Regions from separate parts of the Thioalkalivibrio sp. ALJ12 genome, predicted to be linked through region 2. Evidence: predicted binding sites of a transcription regulator. Region 2 holds the regulator's gene; each other region holds the start of a gene.
What was found. The regulator sigma-54, encoded in region 2, starts transcription at its own class of promoters, with help from an activator protein. The targets are predictions, from matches to a motif close to TGGCANGNTNCNTGCTT.
Positions count from the first base shown of each region.

Region 1: a site for sigma-54 is predicted at 5,121-5,137, ahead of F467_RS0105660 (CmpA/NrtA family ABC transporter substrate-binding protein). Genes of this name have one in related genera too.
Region 3: a site for sigma-54 is predicted at 4,669-4,685, ahead of F467_RS0111355 (PEP-CTERM sorting domain-containing protein). Genes of this name have one in related genera too.

Region 1 covers NZ_KB899538.1:1,181,422-1,189,107, reverse strand. The annotation lists gene nirB (nitrite reductase large subunit NirB) at 1-1,827, opposite strand, end outside; gene F467_RS0105670 (ABC transporter ATP-binding protein) at 1,827-2,627, opposite strand; gene ntrB (nitrate ABC transporter permease) at 2,654-3,589, opposite strand; gene F467_RS0105660 (CmpA/NrtA family ABC transporter substrate-binding protein) at 3,638-4,942, opposite strand; gene F467_RS0105655 (nitrate regulatory protein) at 5,324-6,643, opposite strand; gene F467_RS0105650 (DsrE family protein) at 6,770-7,126, opposite strand; gene F467_RS0105645 (hypothetical protein) at 7,218-7,460, opposite strand; gene F467_RS0105640 (TIGR04282 family arsenosugar biosynthesis glycosyltransferase) at 7,471-7,686, opposite strand, start outside.
Region 2 covers NZ_KB899538.1:857,221-864,906, forward strand. The annotation lists gene F467_RS0104070 (AEC family transporter) at 1-131, shown strand, start outside; gene F467_RS0104075 (calcium/sodium antiporter) at 235-1,212, shown strand; gene F467_RS0104080 (KpsF/GutQ family sugar-phosphate isomerase) at 1,209-2,186, shown strand; gene kdsC (3-deoxy-manno-octulosonate-8-phosphatase KdsC) at 2,186-2,725, shown strand; gene lptC (LPS export ABC transporter periplasmic protein LptC) at 2,722-3,285, shown strand; gene lptA (lipopolysaccharide transport periplasmic protein LptA) at 3,278-3,802, shown strand; gene lptB (LPS export ABC transporter ATP-binding protein) at 3,853-4,581, shown strand; gene F467_RS0104105 (RNA polymerase factor sigma-54) at 4,640-6,133, shown strand; gene hpf (ribosome hibernation-promoting factor, HPF/YfiA family) at 6,136-6,474, shown strand; gene F467_RS0104115 (PTS sugar transporter subunit IIA) at 6,479-6,949, shown strand; gene hprK (HPr(Ser) kinase/phosphatase) at 7,017-7,686, shown strand, end outside.
Region 3 covers NZ_KB899540.1:233,379-241,064, reverse strand. The annotation lists gene F467_RS0111365 (TRAP transporter permease) at 1-2,687, opposite strand, end outside; gene F467_RS0111360 (TAXI family TRAP transporter solute-binding subunit) at 2,684-3,685, opposite strand; gene F467_RS0111355 (PEP-CTERM sorting domain-containing protein) at 3,921-4,553, opposite strand; gene F467_RS0111350 (PEP-CTERM sorting domain-containing protein) at 4,886-5,560, opposite strand; gene glyA (serine hydroxymethyltransferase) at 6,130-7,389, shown strand; gene nrdR (transcriptional regulator NrdR) at 7,412-7,686, shown strand, end outside.

The DNA.
Region 1 (7,686 bases), 320 kb from region 2:
GATGCGCTGGCCGCCGGTGAACTTGACCGTGGGCACCTGGTAGCGCTCGGCCACCTCGGCGATCGCGCGCAGCTCGGCCGGGGTGGTCACCCCGCCCCAGATGCGCGGCACGACGGAATAGGTCCCGTCCTTCTGGATGTTGCCATGGGCGCGCTCGTTGATGAAGCGCGACTGGGCGTCGTCCTGGTAGTCCTTCGGCCAGGCCGCCAGCAGGTAGTAGTTGAGCGCCGGACGGCAGACATGGCAGCCGTTCGGGGTCTTCCAGTCGAGGGCCTCGAACACCGCGTCCATGGTCTTCAGCCCGTCGCGGCTGATCGCCGCGCGCACCTCGTCGTGGCTGTGGTCGGTGCAGGCGCAGACCGGCTTTTTCGCCGGGGCGTCGGAGTAGTCGCCGCCCAGCGTGGTGGCAAGCACGGACTCCACCAGCCCGGTGCAGGAGCCACAGGAGTTCGACGCCTTGGTGTGGGCGCGCACGTCCTCCAGCGTGAACAGCTTGTGCTCGCTGATCGCCTGGACGATCTCGCCCTTGCACACGCCGTTGCAGCCGCAGATCTCGGCCTCGTCGGGCATGGCCGCGACCCGCGAGGCCTCGTCGCCGTGGCCGGAGTCGCCGATATGCGCCTGGCCGAACAGCAGGTTCTCGCGGATGTCGGCCACCGGCGTGGCGTCCCGCATCAGCTGGAAATACCAGGAGCCGTCCAGGGTATCGCCGTACAGCACGGCCCCCTGGATGCGGTTGTCCTTCAGCACCAGGCGCTTGTAGACGCCGCGCGCGGCGTCCTTGAACACCAGGTCCTCGGTGGTCTCGTCACCGGTGAAGTCGCCGGCGGAGAACAGGTCGATCCCGGTCACCTTCAGCTTGGTGGAGGTCATCGAGCCCTCGTAGCGCCCGATGCCGTACTCGGCCAGGTGGTTGGCGCAGACCTTCGCCTGTTCCCACAGGGGCGCGACCAGGCCGTAGGTGGCGCCGCGGTGCTGCACGCACTCGCCGACCGCATAGATCGACGGGTCATAGGTCTGCATGGTGTCGTTCACCACCACGCCGCGCTCGCAGTGCAGCCCGGCGGACTCGGCCAGCGCGGTGTTCGGGCGGATGCCGACCGCCATCACCACCAGATCCGCCTCGACCTCGCTGCCGTCGGTGAAGCGCACGCCGGTGACGCGGTCCTCGCCCAGGATCGTCTCGGTCTGATGCGCCATGCGGAAACGCATGCCACGCTCCTCCAGCGAGCCGCGCAGCATCCCGGCGGCCTCGGCATCCAGCTGGCGCTCCATCAGGTGGTCCATCAGGTGCACCACGGTGACCTCCATGCCCTGGCGCATCAGGCCGTTGGCGGCCTCCAGGCCCAGCAGGCCGCCGCCGATCACCACCGCATGCTGGTGTGCGCGGCTGGCCGCGAGCATCGCGTCCACGTCGTGGATGTCGCGGAAGGCAACCACGCCCTCCAGTTCGTGCCCTGGCACCGGGATCATCACCGGGTCGGAGCCGGTCGCCAGCAGCAGGCGGTCATAGGGCGCCTCGGTGCCGTCCTCGGCGATCACCCGCCGGTTCACGCGGTCGATCCGCTCGATGCGTCGGCCCTTGTGCAGGGTGATGCCGCGTTCGGCATACCAGGCATCATCGTTCAGCATGATCTCGTCGACGGTCTTCTCCGAGGCCAGCACCGGCGAGAGCATGATGCGGTTGTAGTTGCCCCAGGGCTCGGCACCGAACACGGTGATGTGGTACATGTCCGGCTTGAGCTTCAGCAGCTCCTCGACCGTACGCATCCCGGCCATGCCGTTGCCGATCAGGACCAGCCGCGGCTTCTCGTTCGCGGTATCCATCACGCGGCCTCCGACTCGGGGTTCTTGTGGCGCTCGTGGAGAAAGCGCAGCACCTCGGCCCGGTAGTGGTTGTATTCGGCGTTGTCGGCCATCGCCAGGCGCTCGCGCGGCTTCGGCAGGTCGATCTCCAGGATCTCGCCGATGGTCGCGGCCGGGCCGTTGGTCATCATCACGATGCGGTCGGACAGCAGCACCGCCTCGTCCACGTCGTGGGTGACCATCAGCACGGTGTTGCCCAGATCCGACTGGATGCGCATCACCTCGTCCTGCAGGTGCGCCCGGGTCAGCGCGTCCAGCGCACCGAAGGGCTCGTCCATCAGCAGCACCTTCGGCTCCATCGCCAGGGCCCGGGCGATGCCCACGCGCTGCTTCATGCCGCCGGAAATCTCGTCCGGGCGCTTGTCCAGCGCGTGGCTCATGCCGACCATGTCCAGAGTCTGCAGTACCCATTCGCGGCGCTCGGCGGCGGACTTGGTGCCCTTGAAGGTCTTGTCCACCGCCAGCGCCACGTTGTCGCGCACGGTCAGCCAGGGCAGCAGGGAGTGGTTCTGGAACACGACGCTGCGGTCCGGGCCCGGCTTGCTGACCTCCTTGCCGTCCAGGATCACCGCGCCGGTGCTGGTCTCCAGCAGCCCGGCGACGATATTGAGCACCGTCGACTTGCCGCAGCCGGAGTGGCCGATGATGGAGATGAACTCGCCGCGGTCCACGTGCAGGTCGACGTCGCGCAGCACCTCGCTGGCTGTCGGGCCTTCGCCAAAGGTCTTGTGGACGTGTTCGATGGAGAGATAGCTGGTCATGATGTTTCTCCTGTGAGGGGGCCGGCTCAGCCGGCCTGCGTGCCGCGGGTTACCCAGTTGCCGACGATCGCGACCAGACGGTCGAGGAAGAACCCGACCAGGCCGACGTAGACCAGGGCCAGCACGATGTCGCTGAGCATGGAGGCGTTCCAGGCATCCCAGATGAAGAAGCCGATGCCGACCCCGCCGATCAGCATCTCGGCGGCGACGATCGCCAGCCAGGCGAGACCGATGCCGATGCGCAGACCGGAGAAGACATACGGCGCGGCGGCCGGGAGCATGATCTTGGTGAAGTACTCATAGCCGTTCAGGCGAAGCACGCGGGCCACGTTCACGTAGTCCTGCGAGATGTTCCGGATGCCGACCGAGGTGTTGATGATGATCGGCCAGATCGCAGTGATGAAGATCACGAAGATCGCCGACGGGTTGCTGGCCTGGAAGGCAGCCAGGGAGATCGGCAGCCAGGCCAGCGGCGGCACGGTGCGCAGCACCTGGAACAGCGGGTCCAACCCGCGCATCGCCCAGGTGGACTGGCCGACCAGCACGCCGAGACCGATCCCGGCGACTACCGCCAGGGCGTAGCCGTAGGCCACACGCTCGAGACTCGCGAGCAGCTGCCAGGCCATGCCCACGTCGTTGCCGCCGTAGTCATAGAACGGATTGACGATCAGTTCCCAGGTGTCGGTGATCACCTGACTCGGGCCGGGCAGTACGGCTCCCTGGGAGGACGTCATCATTTCCCAAAGGAGCAAAAAAAACGCGGTCACGATCACCGGCGGCAGGACCACGGTGGCCGCGTTGCGCAAACGCCGCCCCCAGGCCCCGGGCTCGGGCGGCGGGGCACCGCCGGACCGCGCCGACGGCGCCGCCGGTCGGGCCACCGGGGCCGTGGGGGTCTCCGCGGCCGCCGGGCGTTCGCGCCCGGCGCCGAAGGTCATGTTGCGATCGAGAATGGCACTCATCATTGAATCCTCTTGAATCGTCTGTGCAGGGGGCGTCGGGCCGTCGCGTCAGGACGCGAGCGCCTTGATCTCCAGGCTGTCGAGGTAGGCCTGCGGGTCTTCCGGGTCGAAGACCTTGCCGTCGAAGAACGTTTCCTTGCCGCGCGAGGTGGACTCGGGGATGTCGGCCGAGTCAATGCCGAGCGTGTCGGCCGCCTCGCGCCAGATGTCCTCGCGGTTGACCTCGTCCACCAGGGTCTGCATGTCGAGATCCGGCGGCAGGTAGCCCCAGCGGATGTCCTCGGTGAGGAACCACAGGTCGTGGCTCTTGAAGGGATAGGAGGCCTGGTCGTTCCAGTAGCGCATGCGGTCGGGATGATCCTCGACCACGCGGCCGGTGCCGTAGTCGAAGTGCCCCTGCATGCGGTCGATGATGTCGCCGTACGGGGCATGGATGTAGCGCCGGCGCGAGCAGATCTCGGCGACCTCCTCGATATTCGCCGGGTCCTCGCAGTACATCTGCGCCTCCATCACCGCCATGGTCAGGGCGCGGGCCGCATTCGGGTTCGCCTCCACCCAGTCCGCGCGCATGCCCAGCGCCTTCTCGGGATGGTTGTGCCAGAGCTCGCCGGTGGTGTTCGCGGTATAGCCGATGCCCTGGTTGATCAGCTGCATGTTCCAGGGCTCGCAGACACAGAAGGTGTCCATGGAGCCGACGCGCATGTTGGCGACCATCTGCGCCGGCGGCACGACGATGGTGGAGATGTCACGGTTCGGGTCGATCCCGCCGGCCGCCATCCAGTAGCGAATCCACAGGTCGTGGGTCCCGCCGGGGAAGGTCATCGCCGCGCGCACCTCGTCGCCCCCGGCGCGCTTTTCCGCCAGCGCGGTCTTGAACTCGCCGGTATCCAGGCCGACCTTCAGGTCGGCGTACTCATCCCCCACCGAGATGCACTGCCCTGCCAGATTCAGCCGCGCGAGGATGCTCATCGGCGTACCGCGACGATGGATCAGGTAGGGCATTGGCGTCAGGATGTGGGAACCGTCGATGCCGCCGCGGCGCGAGCCCAGTTCCAGGTTGTCGCGCACCGTGCCCCAGGAGGACTGCTTCAGCACCTGTACATCCGGCATACCGTGGTCGGCGAAGAAGCCCTTCTCCAGCGCGACGAACAGCGGTGCGGCATCCGTCAGGGCGATAAATCCCAGCTTTGCCTCGGTGGTCTCCGGTTTGCCGTTGCCGGCCTTCGCATAGCCCCAGGGCGCGGCCCCGGACACACCCAGAGCGGTCGCGCCGATCCCGGCGGCCATACCGCCCAGGAAACGCCGGCGCGACAGGCCGGAGGGTTGCTTCGTGTCATTCGTGTAATCGGTCATTGCGGGCTCACTCCCCTTGTCAGCAAACACGTCCAAAAACGAAAAAAGGCGTCGCATCAGCCCGGCCGCGTTTGCAGCCGGGTGATGGACGCCTTTGTCCAGTCCCATGGGAGACCCGGTCATCGGGTCCCCCTGTTGTCAGGCGACGAACCGCCGTTGGCTCGTCTTGCCGATACTCCTGCAGGAGGTGTGCCAATTAGCCGTTACTAATCGAGCCTGTGAGGAAGAATCGCGCCATGGCGCGGGAAAATCGGATGGTCTCGGTTACTCAATCGAACCCCGCGAGGGCAACGCCAACCGCAACTCGGCCGACAGCGGCACCACCCTGGGGCGCGCTGGCGGTGCAGGCGAACCGCATTGGTGCACCGCACAAGGGGGCTGCTACAAGCTTTTGCCCAGCAGATCCGACATCGCGACTGTGGCCTCGGCGACCTCGGACAGGCGCCGGTTCTGGTTCATCGCTGTCTGGCGCAGGAGCTTGTAGGCCTGGTCCTCGCTGAGGCCGCGGTGCTGGATCAGAAGCGCCTTGGCGCGCTCGATGGTCTTGCGCTCGGCCAGAGCCTGGCGTGCCGCATGCAGTTCGTCTTCCACCGACTGCAGCCGGGTCGCCTGGCGCTGCACCAGGTCCATTACCGAGTGTCCGACGATGGGGACGTTGAGCACCGTCTCACCATCCTCCTCATGATCCAGACCCTCCGGCGCCCCAAAGAACACCGCATACGGAACGCTGTCACTCAACTCCGATTCCGCCAGCTGGGCGATGCGATCACGCACCGCGCCCAGGTCCGCGCGATCCGCCGTAATCCGCGCCGAGCAACACTCGTTCAGGTGCATCTCCAAGAGGTCCTCGATCTCCTTCATCGCGTCGATGCGCGCGGTGGTGCAGGCAAACCAGGTCTCGGCGCGGGCCGGGTCCGGCAGGGGATCGCCCCGGAGATCGCCGTGGGTACAGGCCTGACGGCGCAGCCGCTCGACCTCCGCCGCGAAGCCCGCGCCCTGCAGTTCCTGCCAGGCCGCGCAGGCGGGCTTCGGGGCAAACTCGGAGAAGATCCGAAACGAGCGTTCCTGGGCATCGATCCGGTGCAACAGGGACTGGCGCAGTTCGCCATCGAACACGCCCTGACCAAAGCCGGCGGCCCCGATCGCGCGTTCCTGGCCCGCCAGCTCCTTGCCCTGCATGAAGTTCAGCAGGGCCACCAGGGCCCGCGAGACCTCCGGGTCCGTGGCGGAGTCAGCGGCCTCGAACACCACTGCCAGCAGCGACCGGATCAGCTCGCTGAAGCCGCGCATCGCCTCCATCGGCGAGAGCGTGCGTTCGCTGACCTCCGCCCGCAGGCTGGGCAGACCCGACAGGCCATGCAGCGCCAGCGCCATGCGCCCCAGCAGACGGCTGCGCGCGTGGGCACAGGCCCCGGGCTCCAGCCAGCCATCAAGGTGTTCACGAAACGCCTGTGCGGTGGTGTCGGATTCGGCTCGGTACTGCGCCAGTTCGTCCGCATAGCGCTGGCCACCGGAGCCGATCCAGAGGCTGGAGGCACCGCGTTCGCGCTGGAGCTGATGCACCAGCGCGCGGATGCGCCCGACCAGCTGTACCGCCTCCAGCAGGCGCTCCAGGCTCACCACCTCGCACTTGCGCGAGGCGACCAGGAAGTCGCCAATGGCCTCTTCGAAGGAAAAACTCGGGGATGGGGTCTGGGTCATGCTCGTCGTCCGTGGATCACTCCCGGAACAAACAAGCATGCGATGTGCCAGTTCGAGGGGCTGACACAGGAGACACGGGCAAAACGGGCGGGGGATCACACCCCACCCGCGGACCTGCCCGCTCGATCAGAAGCTCATGGAGCGGTCGAACTCGGCAACGGCCTGGACGTACTGACCCATGCCGGCCATCTCGGCGTTCGGCAGAAAGTTGTGCTCGCCGACGTCGCGGCCGTTGGCGCAGGCTTCGCAGGCCCAGAACGGGACGCCTTCCTCGACCAGCGAATCCACGATGTCCTTCATCGCCGGCATGTTGTGGCCGACGATCTTGTCGTAGACATTGCGGTTGGCGATGTTCACGGCCTCGCCCTGCAGCCAGACGGTCACGTCATGGCCCTGCTGCTTGGCCACGTTCGCGGCGATCATGCCGAGGGTGGCACGGGTCGGGTCGTCAGTACCGGCGGTAACAGCAACAATAAAACGCATGGGACTCTCCTTGGTCACGTCAAAGTGGCAGGCACCGTAGCGACCCAAGTCGGGACCGTCGAGTTCCCACAAGCCTCAAGGAGACGCCGAGTCAGGAAGCGCCTTTCGACGTAATGCTCATGCGATAGAGCTTGAAGGCCATCAGCAGCCAGGGAATGGCGTGCATGATCAGGTCGAGGATATCGATCGGACGGGTCAGCTCGCCCTGGAAGAGCCAGCGGATCTTCTCGACGATGTGCGGTTCGGGGACATAGGGCGACAGCCCCAGGGTGGCCACGAACAGTGCAAACAACCACAGTGGGGAACGGTCGACCCAGGCAACAAAGGCTTTCATGGCGCGCATCCTACCCGAAGCCTGGGCCGACTTGCGACTGCTCTGGGATCGGGGACTCTCGAGGTGCCCCAATGCCACGCAGGAGCACCGGCGGACAGTGCACCAGGTCCTCCGGTCGGTCGATGTCCGCCCGCGCTTCCAGCTCCGCCCAGACAAGACCCTGCGCCTGGGCCCGCTCACGGGTCTGTTCCAGCACCCGATCGCTGCCCCATTCGACGGCCTCGAA
Region 2 (7,686 bases):
TCGTGTTCTGTGATCGCTTCCGGCTCGATACCGGCCTGTATGCGGCCGCGGTCACGCTGACGACGGCGCTGTCGCTGGTGACACTCCCGCTGTGGTTCGCCATCGCCGGGTATCTGATCCCTGGGGGGTGACAGTGCGCGCGGGCCGGCCCCGGCGATTGGTTACAGCGATCGGCTACAATTGGCGGGTGAAGAGACACCCCGCTCCACCCACCTCCGGTCCCGGCACTCGCTGATGGTCCTTCCCGTTGCTGCGGTCATCGGCGGTCTGGTACTGCTGACCTGGAGTGCCGACCGCTTCGTGTTCGGTGCCTCGGCGTTCGCGCGTAGCGTGGGCGTGAGTGCCCTGCTGGTCGGGTTGACCATTGTCGCCTTCGGTACCTCGGCCCCGGAGATCGTCGTGTCCGTACTGGCGACGCTGCAGGGCAACCCGGGCCTCGCGGTGGGTAATGCGATCGGCTCGAACATCGCGAATATCGGGCTGGTGCTGGCGATGGCGGCGCTGGTGGCGCCGCTCGTTATCGGGCACGGCCTGGTGCGCCGCGAGCTACCGATCCTGATGGGGGTGAGTCTGGCTGTCCTGTTTCTGCTGCTGGACGGCGAGCTGGGCCGCCTGGAGGGCGGGCTTCTGATTTCGGGGTTGCTGCTGGTGACCGCCTGGGTGATCCATATCGCGCGGCGTGCGCAGGCGCTGGATCCGGCCGAGGCGCCTGAAGAGGTGCGTGGCATGGTCGAGGCCATTCCGGCGGCCACCTCTACCGGTCGCGCCCTGGGCTGGCTGGGCCTTGGTCTGGCGCTGCTGATTGCCAGCAGCCAGCTGGTCGTCTGGGGTGCGGTGGGGATTGCGGAGCAGCTGGGCATCAGTGACCTGGTGATTGGCCTGACCATCGTGGCCATCGGGACTAGCCTGCCGGAACTGGCGACTTCCCTGGTGGCGGCCTTTCGCCGCGAGGCGGGATTGGCGATCGGCAACGTGATCGGTTCCAATCTGTTCAACCTGCTGGCCGTGCTGGCAGTCCCCGCGCTGATTGCGCCGCTGGCGATCGAGCCCGAGGTGCTGGTCCGCGACTACCCGGTGATGCTCGGCATGACCGCCACGCTGTTCGTCTTTGCCCTGGCGCGAGGCAGCCAGCTGCGGCGCTGGCAGGGGGGGCTTCTGCTCGTGGTGTTCGCGGGCTACCTTGTCCATCTCGGAATGACGGCAACCGCATGAATTTCAATCCTGATACCACTCGCAAGCTGGCCCTGGCGGTCCTGAACGATGAGGCCGAGGCCGTGCGTCGACTGGCCGACCGCGTGGACGATGCGTTCCTGGAGGCCTGTCGCCACATCCTCGAGTGCCGCGGCCGGGTCGTGGTGACCGGCATGGGCAAGTCCGGCCATATCGGCTCCAAGCTGGCGGCCACCCTGGCCTCCACCGGGACCCCGGCGTTTTTCGTCCACCCCGGCGAGGCCAGCCACGGCGATCTTGGCATGATTACCCGTGACGACGTGGTGATCGCCCTGTCCAATTCCGGCGAGACCGACGAGCTGCTGACCATCCTGCCGTTGATCCGGCGGCTGGACGTACCGCTGATCGCGCTGACCGGCAATCCCGGGTCGCGGCTGGGGCAGGATGCCACCGTGCACCTGGATGTCTCGGTCGAGCGCGAGGCTTGCCCGCTGGGCCTGGCCCCGACCTCCAGCACCACGGCCGCGCTGGCGATGAGCGATGCCCTGGCGGTCGCGGTGCTGGATGCGCGCGGCTTTACCGCCGACGATTTTGCCCGCTCGCATCCCGGCGGCCGACTGGGGCGGCGGTTGCTGGTCCATGTCGCGGACATCATGCATACCGGTGACGCGATCCCGCGCGTGGGTCCCGAGGCCCCGCTGAAGGACGCCCTGTTCGAGATTACGCGCAAGGGGCTGGGGCTGGTGATCGTCGCCGATCCCGAGGCGCATATCCTCGGCGTGTTTACCGATGGCGACCTCCGACGCACGCTGGATCGTGGCGAAAGCCTGGAGGCGCTGACCATCGGCCAGGTGATGACGCGGGGCGGACATGCCGCCCGCCCGCAGTGGCTGGCCGTGGAGGCCCTGGAGACCATGGAGAGCAAGCGGATCAATGCCCTGCCGGTGGTGGATGACGACCAGAGGCTGGTCGGGGTGCTGAACATGCACGACCTGCTGCGCGCGGGGGTGGCCTGATGGACCGTCACGACGAGGCCCTGCACAGCCGCCAGGCGGCGGTGCGTCTGCTGATCCTGGATGTCGACGGCGTGCTGACCGATGGCAGCCTGTTCATGGGGGATGCCGGCGAGCAGTACAAGGCCTTTCATTCGCGCGACGGGCACGGCATCCGTCTGGCACTGGACGGAGGGCTGGAGGTCGCGATCCTGACCGGACGCACCTCCGGGGTGGTCGAGCACCGCATGCGGGACCTCGGTGTGCAGCATCTGGTGCAGGGGCGGCGCGACAAGGGGGCCGCACTGCACGAGTTGCTGGAGCAGAGCGGCCACGCGCCCGACGAGGCCGCCTTCGTGGGCGACGACATCGTCGATCTGCCGGCGATGCGCCGTGTGGGGCTCGGCATCGCGGTGGCGGATTCCCACCCGTTGGTATTGCAGCATGCACATTGGGTTACGCAGGCCCCCGGCGGTCGCGGCGCGGTGCGCGAGGTCTGCGAGGGCCTGCTGGCGGCCCAGGGGCGGCTGGAGGCCCTGTTCGCGGAGTACGTCGACGGATGAAGTGGGTGGCCGGACCGGTGGCGCTGATCCTGTTGCCAATGGCGGCGCTGGTGGCCGGCGCTGTTGCCAGCGAGCACGAGCCGGAGGGCGAGGTGACGCTGGAGATCGAGGGCTTCACGCTGCACGCGACTGGCGAGGACGGCGAGTTGAGTCACCGCCTGCGCGGGACGCGTCTGCGCGAGTTTGGCCGCGACGGCCCGCAGCTGATCGACGACCCCGACCTGGATATCTTTGACGCTGGCGGCATCGAATGGCACTGGACTGCGCCCGAGGCGCTGCACCGACCGATGGACGAGATCCTGGACCTGATCGGCCCCACGCGGGGGGTGCAGCCCGAGCGTGACGAGCGCGTGCGCACGGTGATTGAATCCGCCGATGTGAAGGTGGCGACCGACACCATGATCGCCACCTCCGATGCCCCGTCGACGCTGGAGCAGCCTGGCCTTTTCCAGCGGGGCACGGGTCTGCGCGTCGACTCGCGAGGGGATACCATAGAGCTGTTCCATGACGTGTACACGCTCTACAGCGAGTCGGGCGAGGAGGAAGCCGCAAATGACTGAACGTGGTGGGTCGTCGCTCGCCCGGGCCGGATGGCCCGTGCTGCTGGGCAGTGCCTTGTTGCTGCTGGCCGCGCCGGTCATTGCCCAGCAGCAGCCCCTGCCGGTGGAGATTACCGCCGATCGTGCGGAGATGGACGACCGGCGGGGCGTAAGCACTTATACCGGTGATGTGGTGGTGATTCGCGGGGACATGACACTGGAGGCCGACAAGGTCTATGTGCGCAGCCGCGACCGACGCCCTTACGAGATGGAGGCCCACGGCGAGCCTGCGCGGCTGGAGTCCCCGGACCCGGAGACGGGCGAGATGCGCATCGCCACCGCGCTGCGCATCGACTACCTGCTGAACGAGGACCGGGTGATCCTGACCGACCAGGCGCATGTGGTCACGGCAGCCGAGGAAGCGCGCGGCAAGCGCATCGTCTACGACCTGGAGACGGATGTGATCGAGGCCGAGCGTGGCGAGGCCGATGACGAGCGTGTACGTATCAGGATCCAGCCCCGCGAAGACGACGAATGAACGAGCTCGACACCAGCGCGCCCGCCGCGGCCGGTGGCGAATCTGCGCCGATGGCCGGCTATCTGACCGGCCGCGAGCTGACCAAGCGCTATGGCAAGCGTACGGTGCTGGATCGTGTCGACGTCGATCTGGCACCAGGGGAGGTCGTGGGCCTGCTGGGACCGAACGGCGCAGGCAAGACCACCTGTTTCTACAGCCTGGTCGGCCTGATCCGGCCCAATCGTGGCCGCATCACGCTGGGTGACCGGGACATCACCCGGGCCCCGATTCATTCGCGGGCCCGAGCCGGGCTGGGCTACCTGCCGCAGGAGGCCTCGATCTTCCGTCGGCTGAGTGTTTGGGACAACCTGCAGGCGGTGCTGGAGCTGCGCTCGGAGCTCGACCGCCACGAGCGACGCCGCATCGGCGATGCCCTGATCGAGGAGTTCCAGCTGGAGACCGTGCGCCACAGCCCTGGGATTGCCCTGTCCGGGGGCGAGCGTCGCCGCGCCGAGATCGCGCGGGCACTGGCCGGTGACCCGCGCTTTATCTGCCTGGACGAACCGTTTGCCGGCGTGGATCCGATTTCCGTGGGTGATATCCAGGCCGTGATTGGGCATCTGGCCCAGCGCGGGATCGGTGTGCTGATTTCCGACCACAACGTGCGCGAGACCCTCGGAATCTGCGACAGGGCCTATATTCTTAGTGAGGGCCGCATCCTGAGCGCCGGGACCCCGCAGGAGCTGCTGGACGACCCCCAGGTGCGCCGCGTGTATCTCGGAGAAAACTTTCGACTGTGAACATTGATCAGTGTTTCCTTAAGATGATCTTGATGGTCACCATGGACCTCAAACCGCGATGCTGAAACCCGGGCTCAATCTGCAGCTGGGGCAGACGCTGACGATGACCCCGCAGCTGCAACAGGCGATCCGTCTGCTGCAGCTTTCCACGCTGGAGTTGCAGGCGGAGATCCAGCAGGCGCTGGAAAGCAACCCCATGCTCGAGCAGGTGGAGGACGAGGGCGAGGAGGCCCCGCCCGAGCGCCCGGAGGAAGGGGGCGAACGGGTCGACGGGGATCGCATGCAGGCCGACACGGCTGGCGATGACGTGATCCCCGAGGAGTTGAGCACCGACAGTCGCTGGGACGACATCTACGAGCCCGCCCCGAGCCCACGCGGCCTGGACGACCGCGACCCGCTGGAGAATACCTCCGACGGCGAGGACGAGGGCCTGCAGGATCACCTGCTCTGGCAGCTGCATCTGAGCCACCTGACCCCACGAGACCAACGGATCGGGGCGGCGCTGATCGACGCGATCAGCCCGGACGGCTATCTGGACAGTGAACTCGAGGCGCTGGCGGAGATGATCAGCCAGGGCGAAGACGAGCCCGTGGGGGTCGACGAGGTCGAGGCGGTGCTGCACTGGATTCAGCAGTGCGACCCGCTGGGCGTCGGTGCGCGGGACCTGCGCGAGTGCCTGGAGATCCAGCTGCGCCATTTGGCGCCGGATGCCCCGGCGCGTGACGCGGCTCGAGCCATCCTGGAAAACGGCATGGAGAGCCTGGCCAAGCGGGACTACCGAGCCCTGCAGCGCCAGTCCGGCGTGCGCGACCCGGACGAGCTGGCGCGGGCGCTGGACCTGATCCGCACCCTGAATCCGCGGCCCGGTGCCCAGATCAGCGAGTCCACTTCGGAATATGTGGTGCCGGATGTCTATGTCCGCCATGACCGCGATGGCTGGCGCGTGGACTTGAACCCGGAGATTGCGCCGCGCATTCGCATCAACGATCTCTATGCGGGCATGGTGCGGCAGGTCTCCGATGCGCGTGATAGCGCGTTTATGCGCGATCAGTTGCAGGAGGCGCGCTGGTTCCTGAAGAGCCTGCACAGCCGGAACGACACCCTGCTGCGGGTCGCCCAGGCCATCGTCGTGCGCCAGCAGGGGTTTCTCGAGCATGGTGAGGTTGCCATGCAACCGCTGATCCTGCGCGATATCGCCGAGACCCTGGAGATGCACGAATCGACCATCTCGAGGGTGACTACACAGAAATACATGCACACCCCGCGTGGGGTATTCGAGTTCAAGTACTTCTTTTCCAGTCATGTTGGCACAGCCGATGGCGGCGAATGCTCGGCGACCGCGATCCGTGCCATGATTCGGGAATTGATTGGTGGCGAGACCCCGAACAAGCCACTGAGTGATGCAAAACTGGCCCAGATCCTGTCGGATCGGGGCATTAATGTGGCCCGACGCACCGTGGCCAAGTACCGCGAGGCTATGCACATACCGTCTTCCAGCGAACGCCGGCAGATGGCGAGTATGCCCAGTGGAACCAAGCAAAAAGGAGCCTGACCATGCAGATCAACCTGACCGGCCATCACGTCGATATCACCGACGCCCTGCGCGACTACGTGAACGAAAAGTTCGCGAAGCTGGAACGCCACTTCGACAAAGTGATCGACGTGCATGTGGTGCTGACCCACGAGAAAAACCAGAACCTGAACAACAAGGCGGAGGCCAATCTCCAGGTCAGCGGCAATCACATCCACGCCGAAGCCAGTCACGAGGATATGTATGCGGCGATTGATGGCCTGATCGACAAGGTGGATCGTCAGCTGATCAAGCACAAGGAAAAGGTCAAGGACCATCACCGCGCCGAGGGTGCCCAGCGCAACCGCGAACAGGCCCTTTAACGCAATGACCATTGCCGAGCTGATCACCCGCGCCCGTATCCGGCTGGAGCCCGAGTGTTCCAGCCAGAAACGGGCGCTCGAGACCCTGGCCGAGTTGCTGGCCGTCGGCGGCGAGGAGTCCGCCGGCCCGGCCAGCGGGGCCATCTTCGAGGCCCTGTCTGCCCGCGAGAAGCTTGGCTCCACCGGTCTGGGGCATGGCGTGGCCATCCCGCATGGGCGTCTGGCCGAGCTCGATGCCCCCCGGGTCGCGGTCCTGCGGCTGGACCAGGGGGTCGACTTCGACGCCATGGATCACGAACCCGTGGACATCCTGATCGCACTGCTGGTGCCCGAGGCGGCGACCAGCGCGCACCTGGACCTGCTGGCGCAGCTGGCGCGCGGTCTCTCGCAGCCCGACAATATCGCCTCGCTGCGCCGTGCCGGCGACGCGGACGCCCTGGAACGCGAACTGACCCGGGCCTTCGGCGACGCCTGAACATGGCTCTCCCGGCAGTACTTTCTCTCTTACGACGCCCCGTGCCAGCACTGCCGGAGATTCGTGCATGAACGAGGCACTGGGAGAGGGCGGCATCGCGCGCGACATCACCGTAGAGGTCCTGATCCAGGCGATGGGCAATCGCCTGGATCTGCGCTACGTACACGGCGAGCAGGTCGCACCGGATCGCAACCTGGTCGGCGGTGACGGCGACGACCTGCCCCTCGCCGGGCACCTCAACCTGATCCGGCCTAACCGTATCCAGGTGATCGGCGATTTCGAGGCGCGCTATATCGCGCGGCTGAGCGATGATCAGCGCGAGCAACTGATCCTGGAGATGGCCCGCACCGGGACGACCGCGGTGATCTTCGCCGAGGACACCTGCCCGTTCTCGGAGATGCCGGACGTCCCCGATGAGCAGCTGCCGCTGATCTTGTGCTCCTCGACCAGCAGCCACGAGATTATCTCCCTGCTGCGCTATTTCCTGCAGCAGCGGCTGGCCCATTTCGAGGTGCGCCATGGCGTGTTCATGGAGATCCTCGGCATTGGCGTGCTGATCAGCGGGGCCTCCAGCGTGGGCAAGAGCGAGGTGGCGCTCGAGCTGATCTCGCGCGGGCACCGGCTGATCGCCGACGACGCACCGGAGTTTGCCCGCATCGCCCCGGATATCGTGCGCGGACACTGCCCGGCCCTGTTGCAGGATCTGCTCGAGGTCCGCGGGCTGGGCGTGCTGAACG
Region 3 (7,686 bases), on a different contig from region 2:
CAGTAGGGGCTCGGGCGGTCCGTATCCACGAGCACGCTGGTGATCGTCCAGCCTCCTTCCAAGCCTACTCGGCCGGCCGGGCTGCCAAAAGCAACCGTCTGAATGCGCGCTTTTTCCGTGTCCGTATCGAAGGTGACATCGAGTCCGGCATCGGACAGGCGCTCGCGCGGCTCCAGGCCCGGGTCGCCCAGCGGGAACATCACGGTGCGGGTGATCTCGCGGCCCTCCAGGTCGATGCCGGTGGCCTCGACCCGCAGCGATTCGCGATCCGGGACGGTCTCCACGACCTCGAACAGCTGTTCGGCCGGCACACGCTCGTAGGGCTCCGCCACGCGGTCCATCAGTACGGTCGGGGCCAGCAGCACGAACGCACTGACCAGCAGCAGTGCCGATTCCCAGCGCCGGCTGCGGGCCAGGAACCAGCCCTGGGTCGCCGCAGTGAACAGGAGGATGCCCGCCAGAGAGCCGAGGAAGACCAGCAGCAGCTGGAACACGTTATCCACGCCGATCAGCAGCAGCTGGCTGTTGAAGATGAAGAAGAACGGCAGCGCGATGGTGCGCAGGCTGTAGGCGAAGGCCTGTATGCCGGTGCGGATCGGGTCTGCCTTGGCGACGGCCGCCCCGGCGAACGAGGCCAGCCCCACGGGCGGTGTCACGTCCGCCATGATGCCGAAATAGAACACGAACAGGTGTGCGGCGATCAGCGGTATCAGGATGTCGTTCTGCGCCCCCAGCTCCACGATCACCGGGGCCATCAGGGTCGCGACCACGATGTAGTTCGCGGTGGTCGGCAGCCCCAGGCCCAGCACCAGGCTGATCAGCGCGGTCAGCAAAAGCACCATCAGCAGGTTGCCGCCGGACAGGGTGTCGACCAGGTCGGTCAGCACCAGTCCGACCCCGGTCATCGCGACGGTGCCGACGATGATCCCGGCCGCCGCGGTCGCCACCCCGATGCCGATCATGTTGCGCGCGCCGGTCTCGAAGCCCTGGAACAGCTCCCACACCCCGACCCAGGTCGCCTGGGCGAGCCGGCCCTGGCGCCGGAACAGCGCCACCAGCGGCCGCTGGGTCAGCACGATGAAGATCATGAACGCCACGGCCCAGAAGGCGGAAAGCCCCGGCGACAGGCGCTCCACGACCAGGGCCCAGACGAGCACCACCAGCGGCAGCACATAGTGCAGGCCGCCCAGCACTGTGGGCAGCACGCGCGGCAGGGGACGCTCGGTATCCAGCGGCTCCGCCTCCGGCTCGTGAGCGGCAATCCACAGCAGCACCATATAGGCGGTAAACAGCAAAGCGGCGATGATCCAGGCGGCGGCGTCGCCGGCCAGGTCCTTGATCCAGCCGAGCCCCCAGTACACCGCGGCGGCGAGGATGATCAGGCTGGAGACGGTAATCCCGAAGCTGATCAGGCGGCCGCGCCAGGTGGTGACGGTAGCGCGCTTGAGGCCCTCCATGCCGTTCTTGCAGGCCTCCAGGTGCACGATGTAGATCAGCGCGATATAGGCGATCAGGGCCGGCAGGATCGCGTGCTTGAGGACCTCGACATAGGGAATCCCGACGTACTCGACCATCAGGAACGCGGCCGCACCCATCACCGGCGGCATCAGCTGCCCGTTCACCGAGCTGGCGACCTCCACGGCCCCGGCCTTGTGCGGGCTGAAGCCGACCCGCTTCATCAGGGGCACGGTGAAGGTCCCGGTGGTGACGACATTGGCGATGGACGAGCCCGAGACCACGCCGGTCATCCCGGACGCCATCACCGCCGCCTTGGCCGGGCCACCGCGCATGTGCCCCAGCAGCGAGAACGCCACGCGAATGAAGTAGTCGCCGGCGCCGGCCCGTTCCAGTAGCGCGCCGAACAGCACGAACAGGAACACGAAGCTGGTCGAGACGCCGAGCGCGATCCCGAACACGCCTTCGTTGGACAGCCACTGCTGGGCCATCGCGCGCGGATAGCTGGCGCCGCGATGGGCAATGATGTCCGGCATGATCGGGCCGGCGAAGGTGTAGAACAAAAAGATCGCGGCAATGATCGTCAGCGCCGGGCCCAGTACCCGCCGGGTGGCCTCCAGCAGCAGGATCAGGCCGATCCCGGCGACGATCAGGTCGACGTCCGAGGGCGCCCCGGGACGGTCAGCCAGCTCGGCGTGGAACAGGTACAGATACAGCGCACTGAAGGCCGCGATTGCAGCGAACATCCAGTCGGTCAGCGGTATGTGGTGGATGGGGTCATGGCCGCGCAGCAGCGGCAATGCGACCACCAGAAGGGTCAGCCCGATGATCACGTAGACCTCGGCCAGGCGCTCCAGGCCCAGCAATTGCCAGATCCCGAACACCATCAGGACCAGCCCGCCCAGGGCATAGGTCACGCCAATGGCGCGTGGCCAGGACACGTGGCGTGTGCCCGGCCGGATCGCGGGAAACAGCAGATAGGCCAGGAAGACTGCAAAGGCCAGATGGATCGAGCGCGCCTCGGTGTCCGAGACGACAAAGAAATCCAGCCAGTCGCCCAGGGGCGAGGCGATCCAGATCTGGAACAGAGACCAGGCCACCGCCGTCAGCCAGATCAGGCTGCGCGTGCCGCGCCCCGGATGACGTGCGCCGGATTCCAGCTCCTGAGCAGTCTCGGCCGCGTTGTCGGCCGGTTCCGTGGCCCCCCCGGTGGTCCCCCTGGTATCGCTCATTCGATCAGCCCCGCTTCACGGAAATAGCGTTGGGCCCCCGGATGCAGGGGGGCCGACAGTCCTTCGTCCACCATCGTCTCGCGTTCCAGCGGGCCAAAGGCCGGATGCAGGCCGCGAAAGGTCTCGAAGTTCTCGAACACCGCGCGGGTGATCTCGTAGACCGCGCGTTCCGATGTAAGGGTCGAGGTCACCAGCGTGGCGCCGACACCGTAGGTATGGATGTCGTCGTCCTGGCCCGGGTAGGTGCCGGCGGGGATCAGCGCGCGCAGGTAATAAGGGGTGTCCTCGACCAGTTGGTCGACGGTTGAACCCTCGATCGACACCAGTCGGGCGTTGCAGGTCGCGATGGGTTCCTGAATCGCGGCCGAGGGGTGGCCGACGGAAAATACAAAGGCGTCGATGCGGTTGTCGCAAAGCGCCTGGGCCTGCTCGCGCGAGGGCAGCTCACTCACCCGGCGAAAGGTGTCCTGGTCCCAGCCCAGCGCCCCCATTAGTTCTTCCATCAGGATGCGCTGGCCCGAGCCCGGGTTGCCGATGTTGACGCGCTTGCCGGGCAGGTCATCCAGCCCCTCGATGTCTGCGTCGGGGCGCACCACCAGGGTGAGGGGCTCGGCATGCAGGCTGAACGCCGCCCGGAGATGGGGAGCGGGCCCGAATTCCTCGAAACGCCCGGAGCCCCGATAGGCGTGGTACTGCAGGTCCGACTGCGCGACGCCGAAGTCCATGTCGCCCGAGCGGATCATGTTGAGATTGAAGACCGAGCCGCCGGTGCTCTCCGCTGTGCAGCGCATCCCGTGCTCGTCGCGACGGGTGTTGAACAGGCGGCACAGGTGCTGGCCCGCCGGGTAATACACGCCGGTGACCCCGCCTGTGCCGATATTGATGAAGCGCGATTCGGCCTGCGCGGTGGTGGCCAGTAGCAGGCTGACCAGGGTGAGCACTGGCAGCAGGCGTTGCAGCCATCGCCGGTCGGCCCTCGGCACACTGGATCGATTCATACGCCCTCCGGGGTCATGCCGGGAACGAATCGCGGCAGTGCCGAGGATTCTAGGGAGACGCCGATCAAATAGCACGTTCGCGTTCAGGTCGACTGTGCCTGCGGGCCGGGGGCGATGGGGATCGCCTCGCCTTCGGTCATCCGCGGTCCTGTGCAGGCCCCTCTTCAATCAGGGTAAAGGACACGCCCGACAGGCGTGCCCTTGATGGCGCGGCGACGGGCCGTTGGGCGTTCGCCTAGGCCGGAAAACGGGGCCCCTGGCGTCGGTTCCGGCGAAGCATCAGCCCGAGCAGGCCGAGCCCCAGTCCCATCAGCAGCATCGTCTTCGGTTCGGGGACGGTGCCGACCGCGCCCGAACGGTAATAGACGCTGATATGCGAGATGTTGCGTGTGGCCACACCCGGATAGCTGAAGGGCGGTTGGGTGAAGGGTGAGCTGTAATCGCCATTGATCCCGGTCATCAGGAAGCCGACCAGGTTGGTGCCGCTGCCATGACTGAACACGAACAGCAGGTCTCCATAGTCCCATTCGGAATCGAGGTTCCATTGCCCGCTGTGGCGATTGCCATCAAAGCTGGCGAGGGTCGAGCTGTTCGACCCGGGGGAGGTCCAGCGGCCGTCGAATAGCCAGTCGCTGATTCCGAAGAATCCGGTGTCGCCCGCGGTATTCACAAGCCAGCTGGAGGGATCGCCGGTGGTGGAGTCGGTGGCTGCGCCATCCAGTGGCGACAAAATCTGACAGCCGAGATTGTTGGTGACCTTGTCACCGACGTTGCCGGACAGGGCAGTGCAATCGAGCAGTGCGGCCTGGGTGGCCCCGGAGAGCGACAGGGTCAACAGGAACACCGTTCCGGCCAGGAACGAGAGCAATGGCTTGCATGACATCGAGCTTACCTCCATGGGACGAAAGTCCCTCCATGGTTTCTCATGAATGCGGCTGGGGCGCGGATCGCCTGAAAGTGCCATCACTCACAAGGCGGGAATGCAGCACGCTTCGTGCCATATCCAGTGCGCAGAGGGGATTGCGTCGTTGAAACAGCGGGTTATGGGTCCAGGTGTGGGAGGTACGGCCAACGGGTTTGTGCGGGTTGTAAAAAAACCGGACATGTCCGGCTGAGTTGTGCCATATACGTTCGGTCGTCGGCCCAAACGAAATGATGGCGCCACATGGGCGCCATCATGCCAAGTCGAGCAGGACGTGATCAGGCCGCCATCGTGTCCCTGCGTGCTTTGCGGCGGACGGCGATACCCAGCAAGCCCAGACCCAGACCCAGTAGCAACAGTGTGTGGGGCTCCGGTACCTGCCCGTTCGGACGGTAGTAGATGCTCACGTGGGAGATGTCTTTGGGGCTTGCACCCGGGAAGTCAAACGGCGGGTCAATGAATGGCGAGAGGTAGCTGCCGTTATAGCCAGTCATCAGGAACCCGGTCAGATTGGTGCCGCGGCCATCCTTGAACAGGAACAGCAGGTCGCCGTAGACAAAGCTCGGATCCAGTGTCCAGGTCCCGCCCTGGGAGGTTCCGTCCAGCGTGACCAGGTTGAGGGTCGGATCGGCCGGATCAAACTCCAGCGGATCGCCGTTGCTGTTCGGCGGATCTTCCCAGCGGCCATCGAACTGCCAGTCACTGATGCCGAAAAAGCCCGTGCCACCGGCCGTGTTGACGATCCAGTTGGAGGGGTCGCCTCCCACAGGGTCGTTTGCATGCCCATCCAGGGGTTCGAGGATCTGGCAGCCGATGTTGGCGGTGACGCGGTTTTCAACGCCGCCATCCAGGCTGGCGCAGCTGATCAACGAAGCCTGTGCGGCGCCGGAAAGGCCCAGGCCCAGCAACAGGGCGGCACTCGCGAAATAGGGTGTAGTACGTTTGGGGTTCATTCGATGCACCTTCCCTGGGAATAGCCCCCTGGGTGGCTTGCGCGGATCCGGCCCATCCGGTCCTTGTGCACTCAGGGCTATGCAGAAACGGTGCCATTCCCATATGCGCGCTAATTCATTCGAAAAAACAGACCGATAGGAGGATGCGCCTTTTGCCGGATGGCAGCGGGACTGGATGGGCGTAAAAAAGTGTGACACCGACGACTACGCCGTTCGGGTGAGTGGCGCCCGGCGGGTACATTCTCAGTGCCGCGAGAGGGGTTTACCCGGCCAGGATTGGGTGTAAAGAAACGGGACACCAGGCCGTGCGCGCCGGAGGCCATGGCTACCCTGTCGAGCTTGCCCGGCAGCGCGCAATAGGCCGTATGTAGCTGAAAATACGGAAGGCTTTGGATTCTTGCGTTGTGCGCTACCTGGACGGTGGTCTGGCCATGGCGTGGCGGCCACCTGAAAAAAAGCCCCGCATCCCCTATCATTACGCGTCTTTGTTTCCCCCTTCCCAGGCCTGCGCCGGTGAGTCGGCGCGCCGGGAAACCGAATCCACGAAAGTAATGAAACGGGAGATCCGAATGTTTTCGATCGACATGAGTATCCACGGCTACGACGACGAACTCTGGGGCGCCATCAGCAAGGAGGCGCAGCGCCAGGAAGAGCATATCGAGCTGATCGCCTCCGAGAACTACACCAGCCCGCGCGTGATGGAGGCCCAGGGCTCCGTGCTGACCAACAAGTACGCCGAGGGCTATCCGGGCAAGCGCTACTACGGTGGCTGCGAGTATGTGGATATCGTCGAGCAGCTCGCGATCGATCGCCTCAAGCAGCTCTACGGCGCCGACTACGCGAACGTGCAGCCGCATTCCGGCTCGCAGGCCAACGCGGCCGTGTACATGGCCCTGCTGCAGCCGCATGACACCGTGCTGGGCATGAGCCTGGACGCCGGCGGTCACCTGACCCACGGCGCCAAGCCGAACTTCTCCGGCAAGATCTACAACGCGGTGCAGTACGGCATCACCGACGAGGGTCTGATCGACTACGACGAGGTCCAGCGCCTGGCCACCGAGCACCAGCCGAAGATGATCGTCGCCGGCTTCTCCGCCTACTCGCGCGTGGTCGACTGGAAGCGCTTCCGCGAGATCGCCGATTCCGTGGGCGCCTACCTGATGGTGGACATGGCCCACGTCTCCGGCCTGATCGCCGCCGGCGAATACCCGAACCCGATCGACCACGCCCACGTGGTCACTTCCACCACGCACAAGTCCCTGCGCGGGCCGCGTGGCGGCTTCATCATCACCAAGGGCCAGCCGGAGCTGAACAAGAAGTTCCAGTCGCTGATCTTCCCGGGTACCCAGGGCGGCCCGCTGATGCACGTGATCGCCGGCAAGGCGGTGGCCTTCAAGGAGGCCCTGGAGCCGGAATTCAAGACCTATCAGAAGCAGGTGATCGCCAACGCCCGCGCGATGGCCGAGGTCCTGGTCGAGCGTGGCTACGACATCGTCTCCGGCGGGACCGACAATCACCTGTTCCTGCTGAGCCTGGTGTCCAAGGGCATGACCGGCAAGGCCGCGGACGCCGCGCTGGGTCGCGCCAACATCACGGTCAACAAGAACGCCGTGCCCAACGATCCGGAATCCCCATTCGTGACCTCCGGCATCCGCATCGGCACCGCCGCTCTGACCACGCGTGGCTTCACCGAAGCGGAGTCGCGCGAGCTGGCCGGCTGGATCGCCGACGTGCTGGACGACCACGAGAACGAGCAGGTGATCGACGCGACCCGCGACAAGGTCGTCGAGATCTGCCGCCGCTTCCCGGTCTACGGCGCCCCCGAATAACGCGGCGTAGCGGCGGCCCGCCATGCGCTGCCCGGCCTGTGGCGCTCAGGACACCCGCGTGGTCGACTCGCGGGTGGCCGGTCCGGAGCAGGAGCAGATCCGGCGTCGGCGCGAGTGCCGCGAGTGCCGGGCGCGCTTCACCACCTTCGAGCGGGCGGAGTTCAGCCTGCCGCGGGTGGTCAAGCGCTCCGGCGAGCGCGTTGCCTTCGACGAAGACAAGTTGCGCAGTGGTCTGCGCCGGGCGTTGCACAAGCGCCCGGTGAAGACCGAGGATGTCGAGCGCGTGATCGACGACAT